DNA from 2 places in the Kineococcus endophyticus genome. Region 1 is predicted to be linked to the other one. Evidence: riboswitches for the same ligand, from Rfam matches in the RefSeq annotation. Region 1 holds a riboswitch; the other holds the start of a gene.
What was found. A riboswitch is a leader RNA that binds a small molecule or an ion and turns the genes downstream of it on or off. The one in region 1 is predicted to bind S-adenosylmethionine.
Positions count from the first base shown of each region.

Region 2: linked by a shared signal. The riboswitch ahead of AB1207_RS00255 (ABC transporter substrate-binding protein) and the one ahead of AB1207_RS12955 (putative leader peptide) in region 1 are both predicted to bind S-adenosylmethionine.

Region 1 is NZ_JBFNQN010000008.1:157,442-165,189, reverse strand. Features, by position in the region: gene AB1207_RS12975 (ABC transporter permease) at 1-533, opposite strand, end outside; gene AB1207_RS12970 (ABC transporter permease subunit) at 530-829, opposite strand; gene AB1207_RS12965 (ABC transporter permease) at 881-1,537, opposite strand; gene AB1207_RS12960 (ABC transporter substrate-binding protein) at 1,545-3,011, opposite strand; gene AB1207_RS12955 (putative leader peptide) at 3,278-3,370, opposite strand; SAM riboswitch class I at 3,392-3,489, opposite strand; gene AB1207_RS12950 (sugar-binding transcriptional regulator) at 3,620-4,555, opposite strand; gene AB1207_RS12945 (transaldolase family protein) at 4,660-5,307, shown strand; gene AB1207_RS12940 (SDR family oxidoreductase) at 5,348-6,100, shown strand; gene AB1207_RS12935 (PfkB family carbohydrate kinase) at 6,127-6,870, shown strand; gene AB1207_RS12930 (PfkB family carbohydrate kinase) at 6,848-7,081, shown strand; gene AB1207_RS12925 (agmatine deiminase family protein) at 7,101-7,748, opposite strand, start outside.
Region 2 is NZ_JBFNQN010000001.1:54,122-61,869, forward strand. Features, by position in the region: gene AB1207_RS00235 (acyl-CoA dehydrogenase family protein) at 1-606, opposite strand, end outside; gene AB1207_RS00240 (LLM class flavin-dependent oxidoreductase) at 641-2,020, opposite strand; gene AB1207_RS00245 (carbohydrate ABC transporter permease) at 2,044-2,901, opposite strand; gene AB1207_RS00250 (carbohydrate ABC transporter permease) at 2,898-3,869, opposite strand; gene AB1207_RS00255 (ABC transporter substrate-binding protein) at 3,866-5,242, opposite strand; SAM riboswitch class I at 5,482-5,572, opposite strand; gene AB1207_RS00260 (Rne/Rng family ribonuclease) at 5,958-7,748, shown strand, end outside.

The DNA.
Region 1 (7,748 bases):
AGCACCTGACCGCGGACCATGCGGGTGTACCCCGGCAGGGACGCCACCCCCACGGCGACGATCTGCGTCAGCGCGCCGTTCCCGAAGACGGTGATGAGCACGAGGGCCAGGAGGAGCCCGGGGAAGGCGTACAGGACCTCGACCGCGCGGTTCACGGCCCCGTCGGTGAACCGCGACCCGAGGCCGGCCAGCAGTCCGAGGACGAGCGCGCCGGCCATGGCCAGGGCGGTGGCGCCGAGGCCGATGAGGACGGACTGCCGGGTCCCGTGCACGACACGGGCGAAGACGTCCCGGCCGGACTGGTCGTTGCCGAACCAGTGCTCCGCGGACGGGGCGGCGAAGCTCTGGTCGAGGTGGATGACGAGCGGGTCCTGGCGGGTGAGGGCACCCGGGAGGAGGGCCGCCAGCGCGACCAGCGCGATCACCGCCAGTGCGAGCAGCAGGGCGGGGGAGCGCCAGGAGGACCGTGGCCTGCGGACCACCCCCGGGGAGGCGTGGGCCTGCGGGTCGGTCGCGATCTCGACGGTGGTCACCGGGTGCCTCCCAGGGCGTGACGCAGACGGGGGTCGACGAGGACGAACGCCGCGTCGGTCAGCAGGTTGGCCACCACGTACACGAGGGCGACCACGAACGTGATGCCGGTGACGAGCGGCAGGTCCTGCGCCGCCACGGCCCCGACCAGGCCCTGACCGAGCCCCTGCCGGGCGAAGATCGCCTCGACGACGACCGCCCCGCTGATGAGCGAGCCCAGAGCCCAGCCGGACAGGCTGATGCCGGGCAGCGCCGCGTGCCGGAGGACGTGCCGCCACCGCACACCCGCCACCGACATGCCACGGGCCCGTGCGGACAGGACGAAGGGTTCACCGAGCGCCTTCTCGAACTAGTCCCGTGTGACCTGACCGAGGAAACCGGCCAGCGGGATCGCGAGGGTCAGGGTGGGCAGCACCAGGCCGGCGACCCCGTTGTCGATGACCGGCAGCCACTGGAGCTTGGCGGCGACCACGACGAGCAGGACGAGACCCAGCCAGAACTGGGGCAGAGCAGCGGCCACGACCTCGACGCCGGACCCCACCGTCGTCGCCCACCGGCTCCGCCCCGCCGTCAGCAGCGTCGACGCGACGGACAGGACCCAGGCCGTGACCAGCGCCGACACCGTGAGCACCAGGGTCGGGCCGAACTGGCTGCCGATGACTTCCACGACGGGTTGCTTGAACGTGTACGACTCGCCGAAGTCGAAGCGTGCCAACCCGGCGAGGTGGTGCAGGTACTGCACGACCAGCGGGTCGTCGAACCCGTAGGCCGCTCGGACGGCTGCGACCGCCTCCGGGGTGGGGTGCTGGGACGCACCGCCCAGCACCGCGACGGCGGGGTCCCCCGGGACCAGGTTCCCCAGCAGGAAGACGATCGTGCCGACAGCCCACAGGAGGCCGATCGCGCCGGCGAGCTTCAGGGCCCACCGGCGTGCCGCGGCACGACGCGGACCGGACGGGCGGGCCACCGCGGGCCGGACCTCGAGGGTCGGGGTGGAGGTGCTCATCGTCGTCTCACTCCGTCAGGTAGGCGTCGTGCAGCACCGGTTCGCCCTCGGACGTCTCGATCCAGACGTCCTTCAGCTCCTTGCGCACAGCGAGTCGGGTCTGGACGGGGTAGAGGCCGACCGCCCAGGCGTGGTCGGCCACCATCTGCTGCGCCTGGGCGTACAGCACCTTCTGCGTGCCCGGGTCGGTGGTCGCACTGGCCCTGAGCAGCACGTCGTCCAGGGCGGGATCGGCGTCGAAGGCCACGTTCTGGCCGTTGTCGACGTCGAGGGTGGCCTGCGAGAACTGGATGTACATGACGTGCGGGGTGGGGGAGTTCCAGTAGGTCCCCAGGGCGTCGTACTTGGTCTCGTCACCCCAGACGGAGTTCATCGAAGAACCGTCGAGGGGTTCGAGGTCCACCTCGATGCCGACGAGCTTCTCCTCCGCCTGGATGTTCTGCAGGATCGTGACGTCCCCGGGGGGCGTCTCCCCGCTGTCGGAGTTGTAGGGCAGCAGCACCGTCAACCGCCGGCCGTCCTTGGTGCGGTACCCCTCGGAGTCCCGGCCGGTCCAGCCGGCCGCGTCGAGGAGGCGTCCGGCTTCGGCCGGGTCGTAGGGGTAGGGGTCGTGCGAGGCTGCGGAGTAGGAGGGGGTTCCACTGGAGATGGTGTTCCCCTCGTACGGGTAGACGCCGCCGTACGCGCTGTGCACGGCGGCCTGGGCGTTGGAGGCGTGCGCGAACGCCTTGCGCACGCGGACGTCGGAGAAGACGTCGCTGCGCGTGTTCAGACCGAGGCTGAAGGGGGAACCGGAGTGGACGAAGCTGCTGAGCTGCAGGTCCGGATTGGACTCCGCCGATTCCTGCGACTCGGCGGGGAGGTTGAAGATGGCGTCCACCTGACCGCCGGCGAGCGCACTGTAGCGGGTGGTGTTGTCCTTGAGGAACCGCCAGGTCACCCCCTCCAGGTAGGCTGGTCCCTGGTGCTTGGCGTTCGCCGGAGCGGAGTTGTAGTTCTCGTTCCCGACGAGCTCCACGTCTCGGGCACGGTTCCACCGCTTGACCACGAAGGGTCCGGTGCCGACCGGCGACACGCAGTTCTGGGCCAGGCCGCGGGCCATGGCCTTGGGTGATTCCATGCCGAAGAACGCCTGGCTCAGAGCGATGAGCAAGGGGGAGTAAGGGCGCAGGAGCTCGATGCGGACGACGTGGTCGTCGACGGCCACGGCCTGCTTGAAGTAGGACGTCAGGTACAGCAGGTCGGTGGACGACTGCGTCGCGGGGTCGAGGATCTGGTGGAAGTTGGCCACCACCGCGGCGGCGTCGAAGGGAGTGCCGTCGGTGAATTCGACACCCTTCTTCAGGGTGAAGTCGTACGTCAGACCGTCCGGGGAGATCGTCCAGCTGTCCGCCAGCCACGGGACGACCTGACCGTCGGAGGTCGCCGAGACGAGGCTGTCGAGGTACTGCCGTGCGATGTAGGTCTGGGGCATGTCCCCGCTGTTGTGCGGGTCGAGGCAGGTGGGTTCCCGGTCCGTGGCGTAGACGGCGGTCCCCCCATCGACCCGGCGACCCACTCCTTCCGACCCGGACGAGGTTGCGGCGCAGCCGCTCAAGAGGACCGAAGCCGCAACGGCGGCAGTGGACAGGGTTCTCCGACGGGTGGGCACAGTGCTCCTGGGGGACGTGCTCGCGAGCGAGGTGAGCAGGTGGGGTAGGCCCGCGGGCGACGCCGCGCAGGTGGGGGGTGAGGGTCCGGTCAGGCCGGACAGCAGCTGCTCGACTGCCGAGCGAGGTCGACGTGGCGCCGGCGCACCAGGTGGACCCGCGGTCGCTCCGCGGCTCCGTTCACGTTCTGCACGACGTCCTCCGCACTCCATCGTCTTGGCGGAAGCACCTGTCGGAACCCGTGGGACCCGGTGGTTGCTGCGGCGTCGTCGAGCCAAGTCTCTCGGCCGCTCTGGATGGTGTGGTCAGTCAAGCGACTCGGAGTCGAACGTGTCAACCCCGAGTCCCGCACTGCAGCGCGACGTCAGGTCGGGAACTCCGTCCCCGGGCAGTTCCGGAGGCGCGACGTCTCCTCGTCGAAGGCCCTCGGACGTCAGCCGAGCAGAGCCTCGGCGGTCCGGTGGTCGGTGACCAGGCGGTGGACGATCCCGCTGCGGCAGGCCGCCCGGACGGCGTCCGCACGGTCCTCCCCGACCGCGACGGCCGTGACGTCGGGGATGGAGCGCAGTTCCTCGGTGGTCACCGAGATCGCCCGGTCCGACAGCCCGGGAACCTCGAGGACCGAGCCGTCCTGCGCGAGGAGCGTCGTTCCGACGTCGGCCACGACACCCGCGTCGTCGCAGGCGGTCTGCACCGCGGCGGGCAGCGCCGAACGCAACCCCGAACCGTCGCCGCGCCAGGAGCCGATGCCGACGACGGCGCGGTCCGTCCCGCCGTACAGGGCGAGGGTGGCCGCGATCGACGTCTCGGCCCGCAGGGTCCGGGCGCTGCCCGGGGTGTCGGCGAGGAGAGGGGCGTGCAGGACCCAGGCCCGGCCGGCGGTGCGCGAGCCCACCGCCCGCACGAGGTCGGCGGGGCCGGAGGCGAGGGGTTCCTGGGCCAGGCCGCCGACCAGCTGCACGACGTCGACCTTCGGCAGTTCCGGCAGGGCGTCGACCACCGCCCGCAACGTGCGTCCCCACGTGATGCCGAGCCGCTGACCGTCCTCGAGGAGGCCGGCGACGATCCGCGCGGCGGCCGCACCGAGTTCCGCGCGTCGTCGTTCGGGCGCCTCGGCCGCCGTGGGCACGACCACGCACTCGGGGACCTGCAGGTGCGCCGCGAGCCGCAGCGAGCTCTCCACCTGCACACCGGCCGGTTCGCGCACGGTGAAGGTGATGATGCCGTCCTTCACCGCGCGGTCGATGAGGCGCGCCACCTTGAACCGAGACACCCGCAGTTCGTCGGCGATCGCGCTCTTGGTCGCCCCGTCCACGTAGTAGCGCCGTGCGGCGGTGGTCGCTCGCAGGGCCTCCAGCGCGCTGTCCACGCGGCTCCTCCCGACGGGTTTCGTTGACACCAGGACTCCCGCGGCACGATAGTGCAGTTCACCGTTGAGCGTACCCCCGCTCAACTGAGCGCCTGGAGGAGTGCGTGAGGTTCTACGCGGACAGCGCCGACGTCGAGCGGGTCGAGGCCCTGCTCCGGGCCGGGCTGGTGAGCGGTGTGACGTCCAACCCGGCGATCCTCGACCGCGCCGACCGCGGCGCCGGCGACTTCCCCGAGCTGTACTCCCGCTACGTGGCGGCCGGTGCGGAGGAGGTGTTCTTCCAGACGTGGGGGAGCAGCCCGTCCGAGATGGTGGCCAACGCCTCGCGCATCACCGACCTCGGTGACCGCGTCGTCGTCAAGCTGACCGCGACGCGCGCGGGGTTCTCCGCCGCCGCGGTCCTGCGCCGCGCGGGCGTCCCCACGCTCATCACCGCGGTGAACACCGTCGCCCAGGCGGCGATGTCCGCACAGGTCGGCGCGGCGTGGATCGCCCCCTACTTCGGGCAGATCGCCGACCGCACCGGCGAACCGCCCGTCGGACTCGTCGGGGCCATGCACGCGGCCCTGCGGGACAGCCCGACGCAGGTTCTGCTCGCCAGCGTGCGGAACCCGCAGGCGGTCGAACAGGCCCTGGCCGTCGGGATCAGGGCGTTCACCGCGCACCCCGACGTCCTCGACGCCTGCCAGACCGACGAGCACAGCGAACGCGCGCACGCCACGTTCGAGGACCTCGTGCTCCGCCGCGCCTGAACCGCCGCTCGCAACCCCCACCTCGACGAGGAGACCGCACGTGCCCGCTGAACGCCGCGACCTGACCGGATCGGTGGTCCTGGTGACCGGCGCGGGGGCAGGCATCGGAGCCGCCACCGCGCGGCAACTCCTGGAGGCCGGGGCCCGGGTGGTGCTGGCCGACCTCGACCCCGGCAGGGCGACGCTGGTGGCTTCGGGTCACCCGCCGGAGCAGTTCCTCGCCGTGCGGCTCGACGTGCGTTCCCCGGACGCGGCCCGCCAGGCCGTCGCCGAGGCCGTGCACCGGTTCGGTCGCCTCGACTCGGTGGTCTGCAACGCAGGCATCGGGGTGTTCGGCGGCATCTGCGACTACCCCGACGACGTGCTGCAGGCGATCGTCGACACGAACCTCCTCGGGACGGTGTGGGCGGTCCGGGCTGCGGTGCAGCACTTCGACGACCGCGCGGCGGACGAAGACGCCGGTGGTGACGTCGTCCTGGTCGCCTCCGTGGCCGGGCTGGGCACCGGGGGAGGGGACGAGGCCGTGTACGCGGCGAGCAAGCACGGCCAGGTGGGTCTGGCGACCTCGCTGGCCCGGGAACTGCGGGAGCGCGGCGTCCGCGTCAGCACCATCGCCCCGGCGGCGGTGAACACGGGTTTCGCCGACGGCGTCGGGAGGACGGCGGGAGATCCCGTCAAGGACGGTTTCCTGGCCCCCGACGACGTCGCCTCCGCCGTCGTCACCGTCCTGCAGCAACCCCGGCGGATGCGCACGGCGCTGTGGTCGATGTGGAGCATGGCCGAGCAGTCCTGACCCGATCCCCGACCCCAGGAGCCCCCGTGAACACCTCCCCGCACCGCGGTGCCCGCGTCCTGGTGGTCGGCGAGGCGTTGGTGGACGTGGTCCGCCACGAGGACGGCCGCAGCGCCGAACACCCCGGCGGCAGTCCCCTGAACGTCGCCCACGGGCTCGGCCGACTGGGACACCGGGTGCAGTTCCTGGGCCGGATCGGCGACGACGCACGGGGTGAGGTGCTCCAGCAGCACCTCGTCGGGGCCGGCGTCGACCTCTTCCCCGGTTCCCTCGTCCGCGGCGCCACGTCGGTCGCCCGTGCGCAGGTCGACGGCGAGGGGCGCGCGACGTACGAGTTCGACCTCGACTCCACGCTGCCCCGGGTGCAGCTGCCCGCGGACCTCGACCACGTCCACACCGGGTCGATCGGTGCCTCCGTTCCGCCGGGTGCGGCCACCGCGCTGGAACTCCTCCGCAGCGCCCGGGCCGTGGCCAGCACGAGCTACGACCCCAACGTCCGTCCGGTGTCCTTCTCCGGTCCGGAGCAGGCGGTCCCCCTCGTCGAGGACTTCGTGGCCGCCGGCGACGTGGTCAAGGCGTCGGACGAGGACCTGCGCTGGCTGTTCCCCGGGGAGGCGGACGTCGACGTGGCGACGAGGTGGCTCCGGACGGGGCCGGCCCTGGTGGTCGTCACCCGCGGCGCCGCGGGGGCCGTGGCCGTCACCGGCAGCGGGCTCGTGGAAACTCGACGCGCCGACCGTGCCCGTCGTGGACACGGTCGGCGCCGGTGACGCCTTCACCTCCGGCCTGCTCGACGCCCTCGCCGCCGCCGGCCTGCTCGGTGTCCAGGCCCGGCCGCGATTGCGCAGCCTCTCCGGTCCGCTCCTGCGCAGCGTGGTCGAGGCTGCCGTGCACAGCGCCTCCTCCACGTGCCGGCGGGCGGGTGCTCGTCCGCCGGACCGCGAGGAACTCCGGCGCCACCTGGAGGCGACGGGCGGGTGAGGAACCCGGTCCTGAGCTGTCAGGCCGGCTGCTGCTGGGTGATGCAGTGGATGCCGCCGCCGAAGGCGAACACGTCCCGGGCGTCCACCAGCTCGACCTCCCGACCCGGGTAGGCGCGCGAGAGGACCTGCGCCGCAGCCTCGTCGCGGTCGTCGGCGAAGCCGCAGAGGACGACCACGCCGTTGGCGACGTAGTGGTTGACGTAGGAGAAGTCGACCAGTTCACCGTCGACCTCGGTGGTCTTCGGGGCGAGCAGTTCGGTCACCTCCAGGCGGCGGCCCCGGGCGTCGGTCGCGGTCCTCAGCAGTTCCAGGACCTCCTGCGACACCTCGTGGTCGGGGTGGCCGGGGTCGGTCTGCGTGTGCACGAGCACCGCCCCGGGGCGGGAGAACGTCGCCACGATGTCGACGTGCCCGCGGGTGCCGAACTCGCCGTAGTCGGCGGTCAGTCCCCGGGGCAACCAGATCGCCGTGGTGGTGCCGAGGTGGCGGTGGACCTCCGCCTCGACCTGTTCGCGCGTCCAGCCGGGGTTGCGGGCGGGGTCGAGCTGGACGGTCTCGGTGAGCAGCACGGTGCCGTCGCCGTCCACGTGGAAACCCCCGCCTTCGGTGACCAGTGGGGAGGACGCGACCGGGACACCGGCCAGCGACGCCACGTGCGCGCCCAG
Region 2 (7,748 bases), on a different contig from region 1:
GTTGTCCCAGTCACCGCCCTTGACGAACCCGGGGGTCTCTCGCGGGACGACCACGAGCAGGTCGCGCCCGTCGTCGGTGAGGCCGCCGACGACGGTGACGTCGCCGACGCTGGCCCCGGTGGAGAAGTTCTTGGTGCCCGACAGGATCCAGCCGCCGGTCACGTCCGGGTCCGGCCGCAGCTGCAGGTCCGGGTCGACGGGGTTCACCGAGTCCCCCCACAGCCACTGCTGCTCGGCGGTGGGCACGCCCCAGCGCTGCCGGCCCGCGTCGTCGGCCACCCACACGAGGTTGTGCGCGTTGACGTAGTGGTAGGCCAGCAACTGGGCGATCGACCCGTCGGTGCGGGCGATCTCCTTCACGACGTCGAGGGCCACCGACCAGGGCAGCCCGGCCCCGCCGACGGAGGTCGGCAGCAGGACGGCCGGCAGACCGGCCTTGCGCAGCAGTTCGGCCTCGGTGAACGGCTCGGCGTTGGCGCGGTCGCGTTCGAGGGCGTCGAGGCCGAGGTGGTTCGCGACGCCGCGGGCGGCGTCGAGCACTTCGCCGCGGGCGGCGTCGATGACGTCGTCGCGGGCGGCGTCGAGGACCTGGTCGCGCGTGGTCATGCGGGGTCTCCTGGGGTTCTCGGGCGGAAGGGGGTCAGCGGTTCGAGGCGCGGAAGGCGGCCGCGGGGTGGTCGTCGCGGACGTGGACCTGACCCTTGCCGTAGATCGTCTCGCGCAGCGTCTCGCCCTCGTACTCCGTCGGGTAGACACCGCGGCGCTGGAGTTCGGGCACGACGAGCTCGACGACGTCCTCGAACGTGCCGGGGGTGATGGCGTAGGCGCAGTTGAACCCGTCGACGTCGCCCACCTCCATCCACCGCTGCAGCTCGTCGGCGACGGTCGCGGGCGAGCCGACGACGACGGCCCCCATCCCGCCGATGCCGACCCAGTTCGCGATGTCGCGCGGGGTCCACTTGCGGTCCGGGTCCGCCGTCGAGAACGCCTCGACGGCGCTGCGGACGGCCTGCGTCTCGGCGTACTCCAGCGGCTCGTCCGGCGGGTAGCTCGACAGGTCCAGCCCGCTCCATCCGCCGTAGAGGTTCAGGGCGCCGTCGTAGGAGACGTACTGCGCGTACTCCTCGTACTTCGCCCGCGCCTCCTCGTCCGTCGGCGCGGTGATGATCGTGACGAGGGTGAACACCTTGACGCTGCGCGGGTCGCGGCCGGCCTGCTCGGCCTGCGCGCGCAGGCGGTCCACCCAGGGGCGCATGACCTCGGGGCGGGTGGCGGTGTTGAAGATCGCCTCGCCGTGGCGGGCGGCGAACCCGATCCCCCGCGGGGAGGCGCCGGCCTGGAAGATCACCGGAGTGCGCTGCGGAGAGGGAGCGGTCAGCCCGATGCCGGGGACGTCGAAGAACTTCCCGTGGTGCTCGATCGGATGGACCTTCGACGGGTCGGTGAACACGCCGGCTTCGGCGTCGCGGACGACGGCGTCGTCCTCCCAGGAGCCCTCCCACAGCTTGTAGACGACCTCCATGAACTCCTCGCCGAGCTCGTAGCGCTCGTCGTGGGAGATCTGGGTGGACAGGCCCAGGTTCTTGGCCGCGGACTCCAGGTAGCTCGTCACGACGTTCCAGCCGACGCGGCCGTTCGTGTAGTGGTCCAGCGTCGCCATCTTGCGGGCGAAGGAGTACGGCTGCTCGTAGGTCAGGGACACCGTCACCCCGAACCCGAGGTGCTCGGTCACCGCGCCCATGGCCGAGACCGCGAGCATGGGGTCCCCGACGGGGACCTGCGTCGACTCGCGCAGCGCCGTCTCCGGCCCGCCCTTGTAGACGTCGTAGATGCCGAGGACGTCGGCGATGAAGAGGGAGTCGAACTTGCCGCGTTCGAGGAGCGTGGCCAGCTCCGTCCAGTAGCGGATGTCGTCGAAGCGGTGCGACTGGTCCTCGGGGTGCCGCCACAGGCCGGGGGACTGGTGCCCGACGCACGTCATGTCGAACGCGTTCAGGTGCACCCGGCGGGGTTCGGTCACGGTGTTCTCCGTCTCAGGGGGGTTCACTTCACGGCTCCGGCGGACAACCCGCCCACGAGCCACTTCTGGGCGACCACGGCCAGCACGTACATCGGGACGATCCCGACGAGGGAGGCCGCGGCCTGCTGGCCGAACTGCACGGTGCGGTCGCCCTGGAACAGCGACAACCCGACGGGGAGGGTCTGGCTGTCGGTGCTCTGCGAGAACGACACGGCGAACAGGAACTCGTTGTACGACAGGAACAGGCAGATGAGCAGCGCGGCGACCAGGCCCGGGGCGAGCAGCGGCAGCACGAGGCGCACGAGACCACCGGTGGTCGACAGCCCGTCGACCCAGCCGGCCTCCTCGATCTCCACGGGGATGCGCCGGACGAAACCGTCGAGCAGCCACACGGCGACGGGGACGTTCGCCAAGCCGTTGACGAGGATCAACCCCACGGCCGTGTTCGTCAGGTCGGCCTGCTTGAGCAGGTAGTACAGGGGAAGCACCGCGACGATCGGCGGGGCGCAGTAGCTGGCCAGCAGCACCGTCTGCAGACGTTCGCCGCGCACCCCGGCCCGGGCGGTCACGTACGCGGCGGGCACCGCCACGAGGGACGTGAGCACCGTCGCGCCGATGGCGACGACCCAGGAGTTCGCGAGCATCGTCGACAGCGGGACCGTCGAGAACGCCTTCGAGAAGTTCGACCAGACGAAGACGCTCGGCAGCCAGCCGCCGTTCGCGATGTCGTCGACGCTGCGCAGCGAGAGGGAGACGAGGAACAGCAGGGGCAACAGCGCGACGAACGCGACGACGGCGAGGACGACGCGGATCCCGCCGCGGCGCAGGGTCGCCGCCGGGCTCGTCGCGCGCCGGGTGCTCGCAACCGTGGTCGCGCTCACTGGTCGGCCTTCACGGCGCGCGCCCGCAGCAGCGTGACGACGGTGGTCAGGACGCCCACGACGAGGCCGAAGACGAGGGTCTCCGCCGCGGCCGTGCCGATCTCGTAGCTGCCGCGCATGCCCGTCCTGAAGATCTCGAAGCTGGAGACGATGGTGGAGACACCCGGCCCGCCCTGCGTCACGACCGTCACCAGGTCGAACACCTTCAGGCCGATGACGAGTTCGAGCAGCAGGACCGAGAACACGTTCGGGGCGATCACGGGCCAGACGACGTTCGTGAACGACCGGAACGCCCCCGCGCCGTCGAGCGCGGCCGCCTCGCGCAGTTCCTCGGGAACGCCGAGCAGTGCCGCGAACACGAGCAGGGTGACGAGCGGGGTCCACTGCCAGACGTGCATGACCACGAGCGCGCTGAACGCCCCGACGCTGTCACCCAGGGGGTTCGCGCCGGGGAAGCCCAGCAGGGAGAACAACCCGCCGAAGGCGCCGCCGACGGGGGCCAGCATGAGCTTCCACGCCACCCCGACCATGACGGGCGGCGTGACCAGCGGCAGCAGCAGGATCGTGCCGACGACGCCGAAGCGCGTCCCCCGGGCGTGCAGCAGGAGGGCCAGCAGGACGCCGATGAGCGTCGCCGCCAGGGCCGCGACGACGGCGAACACGACGGAGCGGACGAGGGACCCGGCGAAGGCCAGGGACTCCCAGGCGTCCACGAGGTTGTCCGTGCCGGTGAACCGCTGCAGAGGCCGGGCCAGCGACGACTTCGTCACCGCCAGCGCGACGACGAACAGCGTGGGGTAGACGAGCATGAGGGCGAGCCCGGCCAGGCTGGGCGCCGCCAGCCAGGTCGAGACGTGCCCCGGACGGTGCCGGCCCGGGACCGCCCGCGGTGTGCCGCCGGAGCCGCGCCGGGGCCTCGGGACCCCGGCCCGCGTCCGTTCCCCGCGCTGTTCGTCGAGCTGCGTCATCCGAGTTCCTTCTCCCAGCTCTCGGCGGCCTTGTCGAGCGCGGCCTGCGGCTGCGTCTGCCCCTGGATGGCCAGGGCCAGCTGGTCGACGAGGTCCTGCAGCGCCTTGGGGGCGCCCTGCTGGCTCGGCCACGCCAGCGGCGTGCCGTCCAGGCCCTCGCGGATGACGTCGGTGGCCTTGCCGGCGGCCTTCGCGTACGAGTCGGCGTCGAGCACCGACTTGCGGGCCGGGTCGATGCCCGAGCCGGCGGTGGAAGCGAGCAGGAGGTTGTTCTCCTTGTTCGTCGCCCACTCCACGAACGCCGCGGCCTTGTCCTGCTGCTTGGACGCGCTGGAGACGCCGAGGCCGAAGCCCGCGTCGAGGGCCGTGCGCGGGGTCGTGTTCTTCCCGCCGACCGGCAGCGTCACGACGCCCCACTTGTCGACGATCTTGGAGCTCGACGGGTCCTGCGCCTTGAGGCCGAGGTCGGTCCAGGTGTCGAGCATGGCGCCCTGACCGGACAGGAAGGCCGAGTTGGCCTGGTCGAAGCCCGTCTGCAGCGGCGTCGGCAGCGCGGAGGGGGAGACGTCGATGAGGTGCTGCAGGGCGGCGAGGCCCTCCTCGCCCGCGAAGGCCGGCTTGCCGTCGGCGTCCACCAGCGTGCCGCCGTAGCCCGCGAGCCGGTTGATGAAGGAGCAGCCCAGGATCATCGGGACCTGCTGGCCCTCGACGATCGCGCCGTAGACCTTGCCGCCGGAGTCCTTCGTGATCTTCTCCGCGGCCGCGTCGTACTCGTCCCAGGTCTTGGGCGGCTCGACGCCGTACTGCTCGAACACCTCGGCGTTGTAGTAGAGGACGTGGGTGTCGCCGTCGAAGGGCAGGCCGTAGCGCTTGCCGTCGATGAGCGTGTAGGGGTCGTAGATCGACGGGAGGAAGTCGTCCGTCCCGATCTCGCTGTTGGCGCCGATCCACTCGGTGAGGTCGACGAGGGCGTCGGCGTTCACCAGCTCACCGAGACCGAAGTAGAAGTAGTCGAAGACGTCGAACTCGCCGTCGCCGCCCTGCACGTCGAGGATCTGCTTGCTCGTCAGCTGGTCGTAGGGGATCGCCGTGACCTCGAGCTTGCCGCCGAACTCGTCGGCGAACTTCTTGCCGAGCAGGTCCGTGAAGGCCAGCACGTGCGGCTGGTTGACCATGAGCTTGAGCGTCGCGCCCTTGAGGTCGACGGCCTTCTCCGCGGCCAGTCCCGAGGCCGCGGACCCGTCGCCGCAGGCGGCCAGCGTGCCGGTCGCGGCGAGGGTGCCGACGCCGAGGGCGCCGGACAGGATGCGACGGCGGCTGGCGACGAGGCGGGAGCTGGACGGGGACAGGGGGCTGCGACGGGGCGCGGACATGGCTGTGCTCCGGGGGTAGGCGGACGGGAGGTCCGTCGGGGGTGCGCGCGGAACGGCGCGCTCGTGCGGTGCGGGGGTGCTGTCGTGCGAGGACCCCGGGGGAGGTGGCGGCGGCCGGTCAGGCCGCGGGCGACGTCCCCCGGCACGCCGGGGAGCCCGGGCGACAGACCATGGAGGCCGTGCGCACGAGGTCGACGTGGTAGCGCCGGGTGAGCTGGGTACAGCTGTCCACTGCGAGTCCTCCATCGCCCCTGGCGGGAGCACCTGCCGCTCGCGCGGTGGTTGCTGTGGCGTCGTCGAGCCAGGTCTCTCGGCCACTCTGGATGGTGTTGCGGCGAGCGTAGCGGACCGCCGTGGCCTCCGGGAACGTTTCGAGGTGCCCGAGTGCGCAGGGTCACGCCGGGCGGGCTGTGCGACACTGAGGACGGCCGTGCGTTCCCCTACACCGGGCGCTCGGTCCGCCGTCGAGACCGTCGCCTGGTGCGTGGGTCCCGGGCAGCGCCGCGGTCTGGTGGAAGGACCTCGCAGGCGCCCCGGCCCCTCCCCGGACGACGACCGCCGGTGGCTCCGGGGGGAGCACGCGTCGCGCGACCTCTCCGGTGCACCAGGACTTCCGTCGGGCGCGGGTCGACCCGCCCGGCGATTCCGACGAGGACGCCCGGGCGTCCGCGGGGACGACCGGTGGAGCGGACGCTGCGGGCCAAGCGGAGCACCCGTGACGAGCACACCTGAAGAGAACGCAGCCGCGACTGCCGGGACGACGAAGCCCCGCCGCCGTCGGGCGGCCAGCCGTCCCGCCGGCCCCCCGGCCCACCTGGAGCCGACCGACGCCGCCGGCGCGGTCGCCGGCACCGAGCCCGACGCGACGCCCGTGGCGCCGCAGGAGCCTCCCGTCGCCCCTGCTGGACCGCCCTCCGAGACGGTCAGCGAGACGGCCACCGAGACGGCGGTTGAGACCGCCGCTGACGAGACGCCCGCGCCCCGCCGCCGCGCCCGCCGGGCCACCCGCAAGGTCGCGACCCCCGAGGCGCCGGCCCCCGAGGTCGCCGCCGCCGAGACCCCCGCTGCCGAGACGCCCGCCGTCGAGACGCCCGCCGTCGCGCCGGAGGAGCCCGCCGCCGAGGCGCCTGCCCCCACCCGCCGCCGCCGCGCCCGCAAGGCGGCCAGCGCACCCGCCGAGGTGCCCGCCGAGCCGGAGGTGGCGCCCGCCGTCGCGGCCGCCGAGGACGCTCCCGTCGAGGAGGCGCCCGTCCAGGCGCCGGCCGACGTCCCCGCCGAGGTCACCGAGGCACCCGCCGCCGAGGCGGTCGAGGAGGACCAGGCCGACCTCATGGACGACCCCGTCCTGCTGCGCGCCGCCGGGTTCGCCCGCGGGGCCCGCCGCGGCGGCACCGGCGAGCCGACGGCCGACCGGGCCGCCGACGCCGCGGCCCGGGCCACCGCCCTGTTCTTCCAGGCGCCCGACGCCGAGACCCCGCCGCGCCGCCGCCGCGCCTCCGCGCCCGCCGGCCCCCCGCCCGGAGCCCGGGCCACCGACGACCAGGACCACGGTCAGGACCACGACTCCGTGGACACCGACGACTCCACCGACGCGCTCGACGGGGCCGAGGGCCGCTCGCGCGACGACGAGGTCCTCGACAGCCTGCGCGACCTGCGCCGGACCCGCGGCGGGCGCCGCGACGAGCGCGACGAGCTCGAGGACGAGTCGGACGACGACGAGAACGAGGACGGCGAGGACTCCGACGAGTCCGAGGAGTCCGACGAGGACACCCGCGACGAGGACGGCGGTGCACCGCGCCGGCGACGTCGCCGCGGTGGCCGGGGCCGCCGCAGCCGGGGCCGCGACAGCGACGACCGGGACGACCGGGACGACCGGGACGACGAGCCCGGCGCCGAGGCCGCCGAGGACACCGCGTCGGAGGACGCGTCCGAGGACGAGGACGACTCCGCCGACGGCCCGGACGACGGGGAGGAGCAGTCCGGCTCCTCCCGGCGTCGTCGCCGCCGCCGCCGTCGTGGTGGTTCGGGCGAGGGGGACGACGTCTCCGGTGACGACCCGCCGAACACCGTCACCCGGGTCCGCGAACCGCGTCGCCCCCGCGGCACGGGCGAGGACGAGGTCACCGCGCTGCGCGGCTCGACCCGTCTGGAGGCCAAGAAGCAGCGCCGTCGTGAGGGCCGAGAGGCCGGGCGCAAGCGCGCCATCCTCACCGAGGCCGAGTTCCTGGCCCGCCGCGAGGCCGTCGAGCGCGTGATGGTCGTGCGCCAGCAGGACGACCGCACCCAGATCGGCGTGCTCGAGGACAAGGTGCTCGTCGAGCACTACGGGGCGCGGCAGGCGCAGACGTCGATGGTCGGCAACGTGTACCTCGGCCGCGTCCAGAACGTGCTGCCGAGCATGGAGGCCGCCTTCGTCGACGTCGGCAAGGGGCGCAACGCCGTCCTGTACGCCGGCGAGGTCAACTGGGACGCCGCGGGGCTCGAGGGCCAGCCGCGCCGGATCGAG